3 regions of the Lacticaseibacillus paracasei subsp. paracasei genome follow, and region 2 is predicted to be linked to each of the others. Evidence: predicted binding sites of a transcription regulator. Region 2 holds the regulator's gene; each other region holds the start of a gene.
The links. The regulator LexA, encoded in region 2, represses DNA repair genes until DNA is damaged. The targets are predictions, from matches to a motif close to CNAACANNTGTTNG.
Positions count from the first base shown of each region.

Region 1: the regulator LexA is predicted to act here: its motif matches at 3,831-3,844, upstream of uvrC (excinuclease ABC subunit UvrC).
Region 3: the regulator LexA is predicted to act here: its motif matches at 3,541-3,554, upstream of LBPC_RS00790 (replication-associated recombination protein A).

Region 1 is NZ_AP012541.1:1,336,000-1,341,933, forward strand. Features, by position in the region: gene clpX (ATP-dependent Clp protease ATP-binding subunit ClpX) at 1-20, shown strand, start outside; gene yihA (ribosome biogenesis GTP-binding protein YihA/YsxC) at 239-835, shown strand; gene LBPC_RS06625 (nucleoside triphosphate pyrophosphohydrolase family protein) at 839-1,129, shown strand; gene LBPC_RS16985 (SPJ_0845 family protein) at 1,173-1,334, opposite strand; gene LBPC_RS06635 (ABC transporter substrate-binding protein/permease) at 1,489-2,946, shown strand; gene LBPC_RS06640 (amino acid ABC transporter ATP-binding protein) at 2,936-3,682, shown strand; gene uvrC (excinuclease ABC subunit UvrC) at 3,859-5,667, shown strand.
Region 2 is NZ_AP012541.1:698,886-704,819, reverse strand. Features, by position in the region: gene LBPC_RS03395 (flavin reductase family protein) at 1-161, shown strand, start outside; gene LBPC_RS03390 (AEC family transporter) at 184-1,131, shown strand; gene LBPC_RS03385 (hypothetical protein) at 1,145-1,618, shown strand; gene lexA (transcriptional repressor LexA) at 1,747-2,373, opposite strand; gene LBPC_RS03375 (hypothetical protein) at 2,502-2,696, opposite strand; gene LBPC_RS03370 (AI-2E family transporter) at 3,200-4,366, shown strand; gene LBPC_RS03365 (hypothetical protein) at 4,359-4,838, shown strand; gene LBPC_RS03360 (hypothetical protein) at 4,976-5,338, opposite strand; gene LBPC_RS03355 (alcohol dehydrogenase catalytic domain-containing protein) at 5,592-5,934, shown strand, end outside.
Region 3 is NZ_AP012541.1:156,366-162,299, reverse strand. Features, by position in the region: gene LBPC_RS00800 (metallophosphoesterase family protein) at 1-788, shown strand, start outside; gene LBPC_RS00795 (acetate kinase) at 890-2,080, opposite strand; gene LBPC_RS00790 (replication-associated recombination protein A) at 2,138-3,484, opposite strand; gene LBPC_RS00785 (hypothetical protein) at 3,665-3,994, shown strand; gene LBPC_RS00780 (DUF805 domain-containing protein) at 4,067-5,053, opposite strand; gene LBPC_RS00775 (helix-turn-helix domain-containing protein) at 5,194-5,934, opposite strand, start outside.

The DNA of each region.
Region 1 (5,934 bases), 640 kb from region 2:
AGGGCCGTGAAGCTTCTTAAAACGCAACTGTCATGAAAGCATCAAGCGAAAAGCTTGGTGCTTTTTTTGACTATTAAAAAATTCTTTTGAGGTTAGCCACGGCTGTGTTTGCGGATAAGGTGTCACCCGAATCACGACCGGTTTCTCCGGCGAGGCTGCGTAAAATATGCTAAACTATTTGAAGCGGTGTTGTGTTTAGACATCACGTTGAGGTAAAGGCAAGAGGAGGCCGTTTGAGATGGACGTGCATGACGTCAAATTAACTATTAGTGCGGTTGCGGCCGCTCAGTATCCCGAGGACGGTCATCCAGAGATCGCTTTTTTGGGCCGCAGTAATGTCGGCAAGTCATCACTGATCAATAAACTGATTCAGCGCAAAGCCATGGCACGCACTTCTGGTGTGCCAGGTAAAACGCAGACATTGAATTTCTATGATCTTGATAGTCGACTCTTTTTTGTTGATGTACCCGGATATGGATATGCTAAGGTCAGCAAAACCGCACGAGCGAAGTTCGCCGCCATGATTGAGACTTATCTGACGACGCGGCAACCATTGCGCGGTATTGTTTTGCTGGTCGACAGTCGGCATGAGCCTACTGCTGATGACATCAGTATGTATCAGTATTTAAAATATTATCAGCTCAGAACACTGGTGGTGGCCACCAAAATTGATAAGACGCCAAAAAGTAAACGGCTGCATGTGGCCAAACAGATCAAACAGCGACTTGATTTGAATCAGACCGACGATGTGATTCTATTTTCGGCAACAACTGGTGAAGGTTATGAGGCTGTCTGGTCTTGGCTTGAACAAACGGCTGGCTTGGAGGGAAGATAAAGCATGAATTTCAATGACTATCAGCAAAAAGCAAATCGCACCTTAGCTGGCAATGAACACGTTTTGACTAACCTGTCATTAGGGTTGGCAAGTGAAAGCGGCGAAGCGATCGATTTAATCAAGAAATATACATTTCAGGGACAGGATCTTGATAAAGTCAAGCTGCAACATGAGCTAGGCGATGTGTTGTGGTATTTATCACAGATTGCTTTGTGGGCAGACATTGATTTTGATGATGTTGCAACGAGTAACCTTCAGGAATTGGCGAAACGCTACCCACAAGCCAAAAAATAATCGGTTTCTAGGTATGAAAAAAGCGAAGTGCGTGGGCACTTCGCTATTTCTTTGCTTCTTTTTCTGTTTTTTCTTTGGCCTTCTTGGCCAACTTGTCGTGGTGTTTTGGATCTGGCCCGGTTGCGTTCTCCTTATCACCAGGCAGACTGGCAAACTTATCGAACATGTCATTCAGGTTGGTTTGTGTGTTGATTTTCAGTGCCATGCACGCCACCCCTTTCCTTGCTGAAAGTATAGCATCAACACTGGGGCGCGTCTAGGTAAGTCGCCCGAACAAAAAAATCTGAAAAAATATGAATGCATATTGCATAAAAATCAATTTGAGTGTATAGTACACTCTTGTAATCAAGGAGGGTATTATGAAGCATTTGAGACGCTGGTTGATCGCTTTAGTCGCTGTTTTTGCGGCTGTTGTGACATTGAATATGCAAACGGTCCATGCTGATGACAGCTTGGCCAAGGTTCAACAAAAAGGTACGTTGGTGATGGGCACGAGCCCTGATTATGCGCCGTATGAATTTTTAGTCAACAAGAATGGCAAGAATCAAGTTGTTGGCATGGATGTTGAAGTTGCGCGTAAGATTGCCAAGGATCTGGGTGTAAAGCTGGTCATTAAACAGATGAACTTTAACTCACTTCTGGTCGCCTTGCAGACGGGTAAGGTCGACATGGTGTTGGCGGCGATGTCACCGACGAATGCCCGACGGAAGTCAGTTGACTTTTCAAATACGTACTACAAGTCTGGACAAGACATTTTGGTCAACAAAACGGATGCTAAGATCTACAAAGATCATAAAAGTTTTGCGAACAAGAAAGTCGGCGTCCAGAATGGCAGCTTGCAAGAGACGTTAGCGAAAACACAGATGAAGACGAGTTCCACATTGGGCTTGACTAAGGTCACCGACCTGATTTTGGCGTTGAAGACACATAAGGTAGCTGGTGTTGTCGCTGAAGGTGCGGTAGCGAAGGCTTACACGTCAAATGATGATTCGTTAGTTGAGATTCCCGGTCACTTCAACTTATCAAGCGACACAGTCGGTACCGCGATAGGGTTTGCTAAGAACTCTGATTCATTAGTGGCAGCCGCCAACAAGAGCTTGGCAGAGATTAAGCAAAAAGGTTTAATTAACCAGTATCTCAAAACTGCTGGCAGTTACATGAAAACCAATACTGAAGATACCAGTATGATCCATTACTGGACCTACTTCCTAAAAGGGGTCGAGTATACGCTGTTGATTAGTGCTATTGGTGCTTTCTTCGGGGTTCTACTCGGCACGATCTTCGCCTTGCTGCGGTTGAGCAAGAATAAACTGTCACATTTAATAGGTGTGTCATACATTGAGTTCGTTCGTGGCACTCCGCTGATGATTCAAGTCATGTTTGTCTATTTCGGCATAGGGATCTTCATTGATATTCCTGCGCTAATAGCAGGGTTGATTGCTGTTTCCTTGAACTCGGCGGCGTATGTGGCTGAAATTATCCGTAGCGGGATCGATAGCATTCCAGTTGGGCAAACAGAAGCTGCCCGTTCGCTCGGTCTGTCAGAGCGGCAGACGATGATAAGCGTTGTTTTACCACAAGCAATCAAGAATATTTGGCCAGCGCTTGGTAACGAATTTATCTCCTTGATTAAGGAAAGCTCGATTGTTTCCATTATCGGGGTTACCGATCTGATTTATCAGTTAACGGTTGTCCAAACCGCGACATACAAGGGAGTTCAACCAATCCTTGTCGCGATGGTCCTCTACTTTGTTCTGACATTCGGGCTGTCCAAGCTCTTGAGTCATTTTGAAAGGAAGATGAATCATGCAGCATAAACCTTTAATCCAAATCAATCACCTCACCAAAAAGTTTGGCGACAATGTTGTTTTGAACGATATCACCGAAACCATTGACAAAGGCGATGTGATCGTTGTTATCGGTGCTTCCGGTGGTGGGAAAAGTACCTTCCTGCGTAGCCTGAATTTACTGAATCGACCAACAAAAGGGGAAATCCTTTTTGAAGGTACTGATTTAGTTGGTTTGAGCGAGAAAGAGCTGGATAATGTCCGAGAAAAAATGGGAATGGTGTTCCAAAGTTTTAATTTGTTCCCCAATATGACAGTTTTGGAAAACATTAAACTCGCACCACTTAAAGTCAAAGCTGTGACCGATGAAGAAGCAACCAAAACAGCCAAAGAAATCTTGGATCAAGTTGGCTTAGCCGAAAAGGCAGATGCTTATCCATCCAGTCTTTCCGGTGGTCAGCAACAGCGTGTCGCTATTGCTCGTGCATTAGCGATGCATCCTGATGTCATGCTGTTTGATGAACCAACCAGTGCCTTGGATCCTGAAATGGTTGGCGAAGTTCTGAAAGTTATGCAGGATTTGGCTAAAACCGGGATGACCATGGTTGTTGTGACCCACGAAATGGGCTTCGCCCGTAGTGTGGCCGATGAAGTATGGTTTATGGATGGCGGCAAAATCCTTGAAAAGGGGACGCCAGAACAACTGTTCGAACACCCGCAAGAAGAACGGACACAAGACTTCCTATCCAAGATTCTTGCCCAATAAGCAAAAACACCTCACCCAGCAGCTGGTAAGCGGCACTGGTTGAGGTGTTTTTGGTGTGAAGTGACCATTGCTAAGTGGGGGCAGTCATGCCATCACTGATCAAAGCCGCTTGCTTGCAATCTATTTTTAGAATCTTTATAATGTTAGGCGAACATTTGTTTTATAAGGAGATTACGATGGCCTCAGCACACATTGAACACAAGTTATCGTTGCTGCCAGATCTGCCTGGCAGTTATCAAATGAAGGATATCAACGGCAAAATTATTTATGTCGGCAAGGCCAAAAACCTGAAAAATCGGGTGCGGTCTTATTTCAAGAGTTCACACGACGGTAAAGTTGCGGCGATGGTGTCACAGGTAGCGGATTTTGATTTCATTGTGACTTCAACTGACAAAGAAGCCTTTTTGCTCGAAATTACGCTGATTCAAAAATATCAGCCGTATTACAACATTAAGTTGAAAAAAGGGACTGGCTATCCGTACATTAAAATTACTCATGAACGCGATCCGAAGATTGAAATCACTGGTACTATCCGTAAAGATGGCGGTTATTACTTTGGGCCATACCCAAATGTCTATGCAGCGCAAAAAACCATGCATTTTATCCAGAAGGTTTATCCATTGCGGCGCTGTAACGGCTATCAAGGCAGACCGTGCTTGTATTATCACATGGGTCAGTGTCTGGGTGCCTGCTTCCGGACTGTTCCGGAAAAGGAATACACGGACCAAATTGAACGTATTAAGCGCTTCTTGAATGGGAACGTTGGCAAGGCTAAAGCCAGTTTGACGGCTAAAATGGAGCGGGCTGCGAAAAATCTTCAATTTGAGCGAGCCGCAGAAATTCGGGATCAACTGCATTATATTGAACAGACGGTGGAGAAGCAGAAAATTATTTCACACGACAATACAACGCGTGATTTGTTCAATTTTTATATGGATAAGGGCTGGATCAGTATCCAGGTCTTCTTTATTCGTCAAGCACGTTTAATGAAACGTGAGTCACGACTTTTTCCAGTGGTGAACACTGCTAAAGAAGAATTCGAATCATTTATTTTACAGTTTTACAGCCGCAAGAATAATGTGAAACCACGCGAAGTTCTCGTACCTGCTGGGCTTGATAATAAAGTACTGGCAGATATCCTAGAGATTCCAGTTAGAACGCCACAGCGCGGTGAAAAACGGGACTTGATGGCCTTGGCTGCTAAGAACAGTCAAATTAAGCTTGAAGACAAATTCCGTTTAATGGAATTGGATAATCGTACCACGATTGGCGCGATGAAAGAGCTGATGGCCGCTTTGAACTTGCCAATGGGGCATGTGGCTGAGGCATTCGACCACAGTCACATTCAAGGAGCTGATCCAGTGTCGGCGATGGTGCAGTTTGTGGATGGCCAGCCAGCTAAGAACAATTATCGAAAGTACAAGTTGGATGCTGACAAAACGCATAATGGCGCAGATGAGGCGGCTAATACGCGAGAAGTCATTCGCCGGCGCTATACCCGGTTGTTAAAGGAGCGTGCACCGTTACCAGATTTGATCTTGATGGATGGCGGCGAGATTGAAATGAACGCAGCCAAGGATGTTTTGGAAAACGAACTCAACCTTGATATTCCCGTGGCAGGGATGGTCAAAAATAATAAGCATAAAACGGCAGCATTGTTATTTGGCAATGCTGATCAGCTGATTAATCTTGATCCTAAGTCGCAAGGCTTTTACCTGCTTGAACGGATTCAGGATGAGGTGCATCGTTTTGCGATTACTTTCCATCGGCAGCTGCACGCCAAGAACTCGTTGGCCTCTCGATTAGAAGGTATCAAGGGGGTCGGGCCCAAGACGCGGCTGAAGCTGTTACGGAAATTCAAGACGATCAATAAGATTAAAGAAGCTCCCCTGGAAGATATTCAGGAGCTAGGAATTTCTAAAAAAGTTGCGCAGGCATTGAAGCTGTCGCTGACGGCAGAGCCGACACCAGCTCGGCGGGTTTAATCAAATCGTAGGAGCGTTTAGGACATCGTTCATAACCATCAGTAAGAACAAACAATCTTGAGATTTAAAGATCTAGTGCCAAGGCGAAGCAAATTGTAGGCCAGATGGGGCTCAGCCGTGCAAACAGCACAGCGACGGGCTCTGGAGCTGATGTTGTTAGGCGACTTCGAGACCGCGGGCTTTGCGGGCTCGAAGCGCCGTCTCCGCTCTAGCTACGCGTCGCCACCTCATCTGGTCGGAGATTGCGGAGTTTGGCACGGCAAGCGA
Region 2 (5,934 bases):
ATCTTTTCATTTTAGAAGTGCACCGATTCCATTTTGCCGATACGGTTCTTGATCCGACAACGCTTCACATTGATCCCACCGCTTTGGCGCCGATTGCCCGCCTCGCCGGGCCGACATACGCCGAGCTTGGACGCACCTTTACACTGCGGCGGCCAAAATAATTTTATAAAGGAGTGTCAGTATTTGACCGCATTTATTTCCAGTGTTTTTGGTGTTCTTGAAATTTTGATTCTAATCGCAATCGGCTATTTTCTGACAGCACGCGGGTGGTTTAATGACCATTCAAGTAAAATCATTGCCAAAGTTGTCACCCAAGTTGCTTTGCCAGCCTACATGATTGTCACGATCGCTTCAAAATTCACGGCGCCAATGTTGCTGCGACTCTTGCCAGATTTGTTTTTCCCAGTCCTTTCCATGATGATCCTATTTGCCCTATCATTTCTGGTTTGCTACTTATTGAAGGTGCCACATGCACGTAAGGGTACCTTTAAGTCAATGTTTTTTAACTCCAACACAGTTTTTATCGGCTTGCCTGTCAACTTAGCCTTATTTGGGCCAAGTAGTCTGCCATATGTGTTGGTCTACTACATGGCCAACACCACCATTTTTTGGACCATCGGCGTTTACCTTATTCAAGGTGACGGCCCGCGCCCAGCTAAATTTGATTTGAAAAAGGTACTTGGGAAAGTGTTCTCACCGCCGTTGCTCGGTTTTATGTTAGGGATTGTGCTTGTGCTTTTAAAAATCAAATTGCCGACTTTCTTGATGGCCGATCTGACTTATATCGGTGCCTTAACTGTTCCTGGCTCCATGTTCTTCATTGGCATCGCTTTGCATCAAGCAGGCTGGGGTAAATTAAGAATCAGCAAAGAAGCTTTGGGTATTTTCAGTGGCCGCTTCCTCTTTGCACCGTTACTCATGACGGCGCTTGTCGCCTTCGCCCCTGTCCCAACTTTGATGAAACAAATCTTTATTTTGCAATCTTGCATGCCGGTCATGACCAATGCGCCTGTTGTTGCCAAACTGTACGATGCGGATTCCGATTACGCTGCTATCATGGTCACCGAAACAACGCTGCTTTCGATGATCGTGATCCCAATCGTGATGACTTGCATCCAGTTCATTCACTAGGAGTTGCTGTCGAATGAAAAAGCGCTATCTGCTACTAGCAGCAATCTTGATCTTATCAGGCTGCTCACAAACTACCTCAACCCCCAAAAAGACAACATCATCATCGAGCGCAACATCACAATCGCACACGGTCAAAAAAACTGTTCCGAAAGCGACCTTAGGTACATTGGTTGGCCATGCGTTCGTCCAAACAAAAGATGCGACCAAAGCAATTCGAGTCACCTCATCCACCAGCGGCTACTATCTTGAAACATTAGCCAATCGAGATGGTGTCTTTGAAAGTACTGATAGTGGTATTTTTGCTGCTGATTTGACCCTCAAAGGCCGAATCTTCACCTTCACTGGTAAAGCGCAGCCGCAAGCCTCTGCTAATACGATACAATTTCAATTAACAAAAACCGGTAACTTAAAGCAGTTGCCCGATGGTCCCGTTTATAAAAAGGTGCCACAAGACGATCTCGATCGCCTCGCCCAACAAAACCAATAAAGTGTCTGAGCAAAAAGACATCAGCCGTGATCCTATATTTTGTGGGATCACAGCTGATGTCTCTTTTGTTGATGGTACATTTTAATTGGATTTAAGTTGCCAGCCTAGTCATTCACGACTTCAAATGGTTAAACTAATGCAGGCCGATATAAACTCACAACGATGCCAAGAATCGTTACATCCGGGAAGAACATATCATCCATACTGTCATTTTCAGGATGTAACCGAATGCCGTTCTTTTCTTTATAAAATCGCTTGACAGTGGCTTCATCTTCCTCAGTCATTGCAACAACAATCTGCCCATTCTCGGCGTCATTCTGCTTCTTGACAATAATCTGGTCACCATCTAAAATGCCGATTTTGATCATTGAATTACCTTGAACTCGCAACATGAATAATTCGTCAGCGGCATACGGAAGATCGTCTGGTACCGGAAAATAATCATCGATATTTTCGATGGCCGTAATCGGGACCCCTGCAGCAACTGTGCCGACGATCGGAATACCGTGATCCTGAACGCCAATGAAGTCACGTCCGGCTGAGGTCACTTCAAGCGTCCGCGGCTTCGCTGGATCCTTAGCAATAAGTCCCGCCGCCAACAATTTCTCCAAGTACGCTGCCACCGTGCTTGACGAACTTAGACCGACTGATTTGCCGATTTCGCGAACCGTGGGCGGGTACCCATGATCCTCGATTGCATCATAGATTGATTGTAAAATTTGTTTCCAACGTTTCTGACTTGCTTGTGTTGGCATCCGCTCACCGCCTCAGTTCTAATTGATTACACAAAGCATACCAAAGCGAACGAACGTTTGCAATGATTTTATGCCTAAATAGCAAAAAAGTCCACAGATAAAAAGCATCTGTGGACCTCATCCTTAAATTAATTATGCAATAATGGCATCTTATGCATCTGACGCCGATCACATCTGCTTTTGATGACCGCGTAGAAGAAACTCAAGAAAATATCAAGCGCGATTAACAAAATGCCGGCTGTCGCAAAGTTGCTGAATAACAGCAAGGTTGCCACGAGGGTCAGAGTAATTAATGTCCATTTTGCGCCCCGTAGGATTGTCATGTGGGGTCACTCCTCTCCGTATCGGATAAACCGACATATACTCACCGTTTTGGTTGTGACTCTAATCATACCCAATTTTTGAGTTTTGTAAAGCCTTTGTATACATAAAATTTACATTTGATGCCTTTATTTAGGGTTTTTAAAGATTTGTAACGATTATTCCATGTTGTTTGTAAATTTTATGTAATCTTTTTTAACATCAAATCAATCCGCTTTTAACACGGCTATCCTCGAAATATGACCATGAGTCGAGTATCATTAATGGTACAGAGCGTGAACAGGCACGTTTAGAAATCGGAGCATAAGTGGCCTCCAACCTAAATGGCCGGGCTTGGGTCATTTAGGTTGGAGGTTCCTTATGTGCAGGTTTCTGTGCCTGTGAACGCGTTTTAATGAGCGTAAACAGGCCCTGCCGCAAATCTGGCTAGTCGCTCTCATCGTTTGTTATTGTCATGAAGCTTATACATCCAACAGGTATCACAATTGTAGAGGAGGGTACCCCCTTGAAACATACCGACTCGTGGCTCTATCGCCGCTTTCTTAATAGCAAGTTTATGATCCTGCTAGTTGACTTGTTACTGGCATTGCTCGTGATTTTCGTTTTCACTAAAATTGCGTGGGTTTTCCAGCCAGTACTGGATTTTCTCGGGATTATCGCGCCACCGTTTATCTTTGCCGGCATTCTCTTCTACCTTACTGTCCCGATTATTAATCGATTAGAAAAATTCGGACTTCATCGTGGCTGGGCAATTGGCCTGTTATTCATTGTGCTGATCGGTTTGTTGGCGTGGGGATTGTTGCGTTTCATTCCGGCAGTAAGCAATCAAATTACCAGTATTGTCCATTCAGCGCCGCAAATCTTTGATGAAATTGGCAAATGGTTGGATAATCTGAATGACCAGCAGAATATTCTCTCACAGCATGATCTCAATGAGATTGCAGCAGAAGTGCAAAGTTTCTTCACTGGTAAACAAGGTGCCTTCGTAACCGGCACAATTTCTCAACTGCAGAACTTAATTGGCATTGTTGGTAATGTCGTCATCACCATTTCAACAGCGCCAATCATTCTTTTCTTCATGTTAAAAGACGGCGACAAATTTACGCCGATGGTACTTCATATCGTGCCAACTAAACTTCGCCGGTCAGTCAAGCAAATGTTGCATGAGATGAATGAAAAGGTCGGTTCTTATGTCCAAGGTCAAATCACCGTTGCCTTATGCGTTGCAGTGATGTTCATGGTCGGCTATTCAGTGATCGGTTTACGTTATGGCCTTATCTTCGGCTTATTGGCATGCCCACTGAATTTGATCCCATACTTTGGCTCAGCCTTGGCGATGATTCCGCCGCTCATCATGGGTGCCCTAACCTCCCCGCGAATGATTTTAGCTGTCATCATCGTCTTTTTCATTGAATGGCTCATCGAAACACAAGTCATCTCACCGCTTGTGATGGGGAGTAAACTTGAATTACATCCCATCACCATTGTCGTCGTGTTGTTAACAGCAGGTAATCTATTCGGCTTAGTCGGCGTTATTCTTGGCATTCCAGGATTCGCCGTGTTGAAGATCGTGGTCACCCGCTTCTTCAGTTGGTATCAACAGGTTTCCGGGCTCTATGAAGCCGAGCATGCCACAGATGACACGAAGCAAAAAGGAGTTCCTCATGAATAATTTTAATGTTTTTCTGATCGGCCTTGACGTCATCCTGATGGCGCTTGCCGGTTACTATCTTTATTGGCAAAGTAAAATTCAAGTTGCTTCACGTTACGCTGTCACCCAGCTGATGTGGGCAGTTTTCCTAGGCTTTTGGTTTATGACCACTCGGGTCAACAATTTGCCTTACATTGTCTTCATCTCAATCTTTTTGGTTTTGTCGATCATGGCTGGTACCGGTGGATTGGCGCCAACGCGCTTAATCGCGAATGGTATTCTGGCGCGCGTTATTCCTTACGCGAACATGTCCAGCATCACGTTGACGCCGGTTAGTTTGCCTAATGGTCAGGAATGGGTTGTTGCCGTTTTCGCTCTTAGCAAACGGCGCATGGTTCGCCTGACTTTCCAAGCAAGTCTTCAAAACTTTATGACGGAACTCACGAAAGTTTTGCCAAAAACAGTGCCTGTGACTGTCCAACGCATGAACTAGCGGCGCAATAACAAATAGCGTTTGCCACAAGTTGTTACCATCAGCAAGTATCGACAAAAAACTCCCTGAAAATTTTCAGGGAGTTTTCATTTACTTTCACTAGGCTTATACCCTATTCATCTGACTCTTTTAGCAACTTACTCATCGATTTTTCTAATGGCCAGCAATGCGACAATCGCCAGAGCGACCCCTGCTCCTGCCACCAACATCTGCCATGGTGCCGTGGTATCTAAGAAGAAATAATCAATCAGGGTCAACATCAATGCCGCAAAAAGTAGATCGACCCAGAATCGGCGCCAGCGCGTGGTCGCTGCCGTGTCTAAAATCAGGACAATGCCAATCAATGCTGACAAAACAAGTCCAAAAGAAATCGTGGCAATCGTGCCAATGGTATCTGTTGGCCGCATCGTATACCAGGCAAAGAGCGCAAATCCTACTGCTGCCAACAGCAAGACAATGACAACACCGATCAATTCGCGCTTAGTACCAAGTTTTTTCACTATGCAGCCTCCTTAAATGTGATCTTCGACTTAGAAACACTGCCGCGTCACACGCTGTCTTCATCATGGTAACCGGTAGTATGACAATCAATGGTTCATAACCTGCAGATTCATCAACCGCCAACTGTGCCAACACCATACTGTTCCTTGCAATATCTTGCACATTTTACCAAAAAAAAACCGGAACTTCCAACTATTCGTGGAAAAAGGTTACAATCACAGTAGGTCTTTATTTACAGAAAGGGCGATTTCGATGACACAAAATCTTGCAATTGGCTTTACAGAAGGGTTGCCAATCACGGCACCCAACAGTCTTCAACAGTTCACGCTGCCAATGCCGCAGCCCCAGTCAGGCGAAGTGATCGTGGCTGTTGCCGGGGTCTCCGTCAATCCTGTTGATACGAAACGCCGACAAGTTGCTGGAAAGCATCAAACACCGCAAATTCAAGGCTATGATGCAGTCGGGACGATTACACAGATCGGTGCCAATGTCACCGGCTTCAAGCCTGGTGATCGCGTCATCTATGCTGGAACAACACACCGTCCCGGCAGTAATCAGCAATATCAGGCAGTTGATGCCCGCTTACTCGCTGCCG
Region 3 (5,934 bases), 540 kb from region 2:
TGGAAACAATGGATCGAGTGCGGGCGATGCAAGCAAAGTATCCCCATACTTTGACCGTCTATTTGGGTGACTACATTGATGGCTATCCATACGGCGGGCGGGTGCTCACTCAAATTCGCGAGCAGGTGCAGGCGAGTCAGGCAATCGCGATCCGTGGCAATCATGATCAGATGCTGCTGGATTATCTCGCCGACAAAGATAATCCATGGTTCATCAATGGCGGCAAGGCTACCTTACGTCAAATGGTGCAAGATTACGCGCCAGCTAAAGCGCGTAAAAGCAACCTACAACAAGCCGTGTTGACCTACATGTCACCGCTGATTCAATTCATCGCCGAGATGCCAACTGCTGTTGAGTTTGACAAGCTGTTGCTCATCCACGCCGGTCTAGACCTATCGCTGGAAGATCCTTTAAAAGAAACGACGCCATTTAATCGAATGTGGGTCCGTGAGCCGTATATCTATAATATGGACGAAACCAAAAATCGGGAACATCCCATTTTTGCTCACAATCCGATCGCTAAAACGATTGTCACCGGTCACACGCCAACTGCCTTGATTTATGGCGACTATGAAAACAATGTCAAACCATCTCTACCACCAACTTCATTCAGTGACGGTTATCCTAAATGCCCGGTTAAAGTCATTCAATATCCTGACGAATCACCGCGGTACTTTATTGATGGCGGCAATCATATGACTTATAAAGAAAATTACGGCAATATCTGTGTTTTCGATGAAACGAAAGGGGTCATGATTGATTCAGATCAGGGGATTAACGCCAATTAATTGTCTGTTTGCTCGTCCATTCCTCAGAAGCTTATGCAGACACAAAAACCATCTCTCCTTCAGTCGAGAGATGGTTTTTTAATTGAGAAGTCATTAAACGCTTAGCTCAATGCCATGACGTCACGGACGATCATTAATTCTTCATTGGTCGGCACGAGCAATGTTTTGACAGTTGAATCTGGTGTGCTGAGATCAGCTTCAACACCGTGCGACTTGTTGTTGATGTCATTGTCGATTTTAGCCCCGAGGTAATCGAGTGAACGCATGATCTTGTCGCGAATCTCGTCACCGTTTTCGCCGATCCCGGCTGTGAAGACAAGCACATCCACGCCGTCCATCAAGGCTGCGTACGAACCCACGTACTTCACAACGCGGTTAACGAAAATATCCAATGCCAGTTTGGCGCGTGGCTTGGTATCTTCGTCAGCTTCTAGATCCCGCATGTCGTTGCTGATGCCGGAAATACCGAGCAGGCCGGAATCGTTGTTCAGGATATGAATCATTTGCCCCACATCAGGGACATCAAGTTTCTTCATGAGATAAGCCACAAGTGATGGGTCAATATCCCCGGATCGTGTCCCCATCGTCACCCCGGCTAACGGCGTAAAGCCCATGGAAGTATCAATAGACTGCCCGCCTTGGACTGCGGTAACACTGGAGCCTGAGCCTAAATGCATCACAATCATCCGTAAGTCTTCTAACGGCTTGTTAAGCATCTCAGCTGCCCGCACGCTGACGTAACGCACACTTGTCCCGTGGGCGCCATATTTGCGAGCACCATATTTCTTGTAATAGTCATAGGGAATACTGTAAAGGAAGTTCTCAGGTTGCATGGTTTGGTGGAACGCCGTATCAAACACTGCGACTTCTGTGGCCCATGGCATCATCTTTTTGAAAACATCAATGTAATCTGCTTCAACCGGATTATGCAAAGGCGCATAGTCACGCAGGTTTTGAATCTGCAACAAGGTAGCATCATCAACTACAACGGATTCGGCAAAAGTCTCCCCGCCGGCTACCACACGATGGCCCACACCAGTAATCTCATGCAGATGTTCAACCAACCCTAACGCCTTGATGTTACCCATCAAACTGGCGACGGCTTCTTGATAGTTAGCAATTGGCGTATCGCTTTCATATTTCTGCCCATCACCATACTTAATTTTAACTTTTGATTGCGGCTGTCCCAACCGATCAACCAAACCTTCTGCCAGCTGAACCTCAGCTGGCATATCAAAAAGCTTCCACTTCAGGGTTGAACTGCCTGCGTTGACTGCGAGAATTTTTGCCATTGTTTTTTTCCTCCTCTAAACGGGTAGTCGGATTGCCGCACACGTAATCGCACAGCATCATGACTTTTTCTTGGTTTTCGGCGAATCGGGGTCAGGGTGTTGCGCATGCCAGGCCTTGATCTGCTCTAGCCGTTCCTTGACCTTGGCTTCGCTGCCTTGAGTCGTGGGATGATAGTACGTTTTGCCGATAAGATTATCCGGCATGGTTTGCATGGTCGTTAGTTTATCTTTTGTGTTGTGAGCATATTGATAGTCCTTACCATAACCCAGATCCTGCATCAAATCCGTTACCCCATTTCGAATCTGAAGCGGAACTGGTTCGGCCAGCGTTTCGGTCGCATCTTTCTTTGCGCCTTCATACGCTGTGTAGAGTGCATTCGATTTCGGTGCAAGTGCCAAATAAGTGACTGCATGTGTGAGATGAACCGTGCACTCAGGCATCCCAATAAATTGACACGCCTGATAAACAGCAATTGTAATTTCCAATGCGCGTGAGTCGGCCATCCCGACATCCTCGCTCGCAAATCGAACTAGCCGCCGAGCGACATACAAGGGATCTTCTCCTGCTTCCAGCATGCGAGCCAGCCAATAAATGGCCGCATCAACATCGGAATTGCGCATTGATTTGTGTAATGCTGATATTAGATTATAGTGCTCCTCACCATTCTTGTCATACAATAAGGCTTTCTTCGTCAACAACTGGGCCACATCTGCTTGGGTGACCGTTACCACGCCGCCTTTGGTTTCGGCGTTTGTCACCGCCATCTCCAAGGTGTTCAAAGCGATTCGAGCATCCCCGTTAGCAAAATCAGCAATCTGGGCTAAGAGCTTTTTGCCGATCTTAACCTTCTGCAGACCATAACCGCGCGGATCTTTTAACGCTCGCTGTAACAGGTCAACCAATTCAGCACTGGTCAAGCCGTGCAACACGAAAACCCGCGTCCGTGACAAGAGCGCCGCATTGACTTCAAACGAAGGATTCTCGGTTGTCGCACCAATCAGGATAATGCTCCCGCGTTCGACATATGGCAGAAAGGCATCCTGCTGCGCCTTGTTGAAACGATGAATTTCATCAACAAACACAATGGTTTTCTGACCCAGCTCCCGATTCTGTTCAGCCTCTTTCATCACCTGCTTGATTTCTTTAATCCCGCTGGTGACTGCTGAAAATGTCACAAACTGTGCCTTCGTTCGCCGAGCAATGATCCGCGCCAATGTTGTTTTACCGACACCAGGCGGACCCCAGAAAATCATGGAACTAATCTCGTCATGTTCGATAAGATTGCTGAGCACCTTATCCTTCCCTAGCAAATGCGTTTGGCCGACAAACTCATCAAGCGTCTGTGGCCGCATACGACTCGCCAAAGGTTGGAAGTTACCATTTTGAAATAGACTTTGATCCATATGCTCACCTCCGATCAACGTCCAGACTTAATATTAAGCGTTTTCAGGCCGCGGCGCAAACATTCAATTGTTCTATTATTGTGTTACCATCATGATAAGTAAATTAATAACCAAACAGCGCTGCTGAATCACGCGTTTTGGCCACAGTAGCAAAGCACTTTAATCAGGAGGAATCACACCATGACACAAATGCCTTCATCACTACAAGGATTTCCAAAAGGTGAATTCGCAGCTTTTTCAACTGCAAAAATGACCCACTTCTTACCTTACTCACAAGAAACCAGCACTGACGACTTGAAAGGCTTCTTTGGCGCAAATTACCAATACCTCACCAAAACCCCGATTGGCCGTCTCAAAATTGACATCCCCAACACGGAGCAATTGATTGTACAATACGGTGAGATCATCGCTCGCTTCACCAATGGCAAATTCAAGATCATTGACAGCACCTACTTCCACAAAAACTTCAATGATCCGCTAGTAGATGAGGATGAAAAGGGTATCTATTAGCCAACGTTACGAGACCTTTACTTCATTAAAAAATGCAGCCGCGGCTGCATTTTTTTATACATTGAGTGGTGCTTATGCCTCATCGTCACGGAACTTGGTTGGCAGAGCAAAAATGACAATTTGGACGATGACAAGAAGTAAAGCAATTAGGCTTAACGGCACATTACCCGCATTTCGATCAAGAGCTGATAGAAATGCTGATACAACATTGAACGCAATCAACCACCATGGACTAACGCCGGCATCTTTGAATCGTCGCCAACCAACTGTCAATGCTGGCAAAGCTAACATTGACCACGCATAAATAATGGTAAAAATAATGAACCCAATGATGATCGCCCCAGTACCAAGTGAATTGACAAGATGGTCAACATTTTGGCTATTAAATCCGCTGACTGCCGCGCCACCAATAATAATTGACATAATTGACAAGAGCATAAACAAAAAAGTAGGGATAATGATAATCACGCTAAACAGAATGCTCCACCAATATTGGCTGCGACTGGATTCACCAGTAAAGTCACCACCGCGGATGAAGAAGTCCTTAACCGCTGTACCAAAACCAACACCAATCGTACCGCGCGTGTTAGGTTGAGCCGGAAACGGAACAACTTTCTGTTCTCGACTCGGCAACAATAGAATGACCAAGTTAGCAATGCCGCCAATTAAAGGAAACAGCAATGCCAACCACCAACTCATGCCGCTAACCGCTAGTAACGGGCCGATAAAACTAATGATAATAATACCCAGATACCACCACGGACTAACTTTGGCGTCACGATAACGGCGAATCGTTAAGCTCAATTGTGGATAGCCAAGATACCCAAAGATTGAAAATGCCAACGTTGTCAGCGTGAACATGATATTGCTGCCTAACGAATGACTATCCATGAGAGAAAATGGAATCGCAATGCCGAACAGAACACCAGCAGCCAACCCTAATAAAAATTGGGCAAGGAAAAGCCACCAATACTGTGGTCGTGAACTAACACCCTTAAAGTCACCGGCCCGAAAGAAAAAGTCCTTAATAGCCGGCCCAAAATCGTTTTCTCTTTTCATCGTGCCTCGCCTCCAAGTATTTGTTAAGGCGAGTATACCATTTGCGGTCGTCTCACCAAAACTTTATAACCTTCATAAACTTAAGAATTTTATGCACTGGCTTCGGCATGCCACTGAACAGGTTGATCACACTGCTCTCATCATGCCTTTTTCACCGTGCGATCGGCTAGCCGCAAATCCAGCAGTTCTTCAATGACATTCTCCCAATCTTCTGGTCGCGGCGGTGGCAGCCAGATGACTTTTGAAATGTCCGTATCATGATAAGCATTGACCAAATCCGTGATAATCAATTTAGTTTCTGGCCGGACTTCGTTGGTCACCTTGACATTCAATGTTGAAAAGTACTTGATGTCGCGTTCAATAATGGTGTTGTACTCCTTGCCCAGCGTGAAATCAACACAGACATAAAGTGGCTCCAGCACCTTGTTCAAAGGCACATTGGCTGCCAAGGTCAACAGACAATGGTAAAACATAAACTTCGACTGATTCCTATCCAACTTAACCGACCGCGCCTGGACAAATTGCTGACAATAGTCAAAGAATTCGGGATACATTCTAAAGAAGTAACTGACTTCAATATGATCATCAAAGAATTCACTCCTAAACGGCAAGGCCAGCACATCAATCAAACACTTGTTGACAACGTATTCGATATTGGCCTTCTCAGACAATGTCAACTGTACATCAAAATTGGCTTCAAACCCTTGAATGAAAGCCCGGCCGTGCTGTTTGATTGTATCGGGAAAAACGATCTCCTCCGACGTAATAATGCCAATAATAGCAAGGAACGTCCCAAAATAGTCGCACTCGCTGTCAATCGTCTGGTCGCTTGCGGTAAAATGCGCCTGATAAATCGCAATAACCCGTTTTCTGGTTTCCAG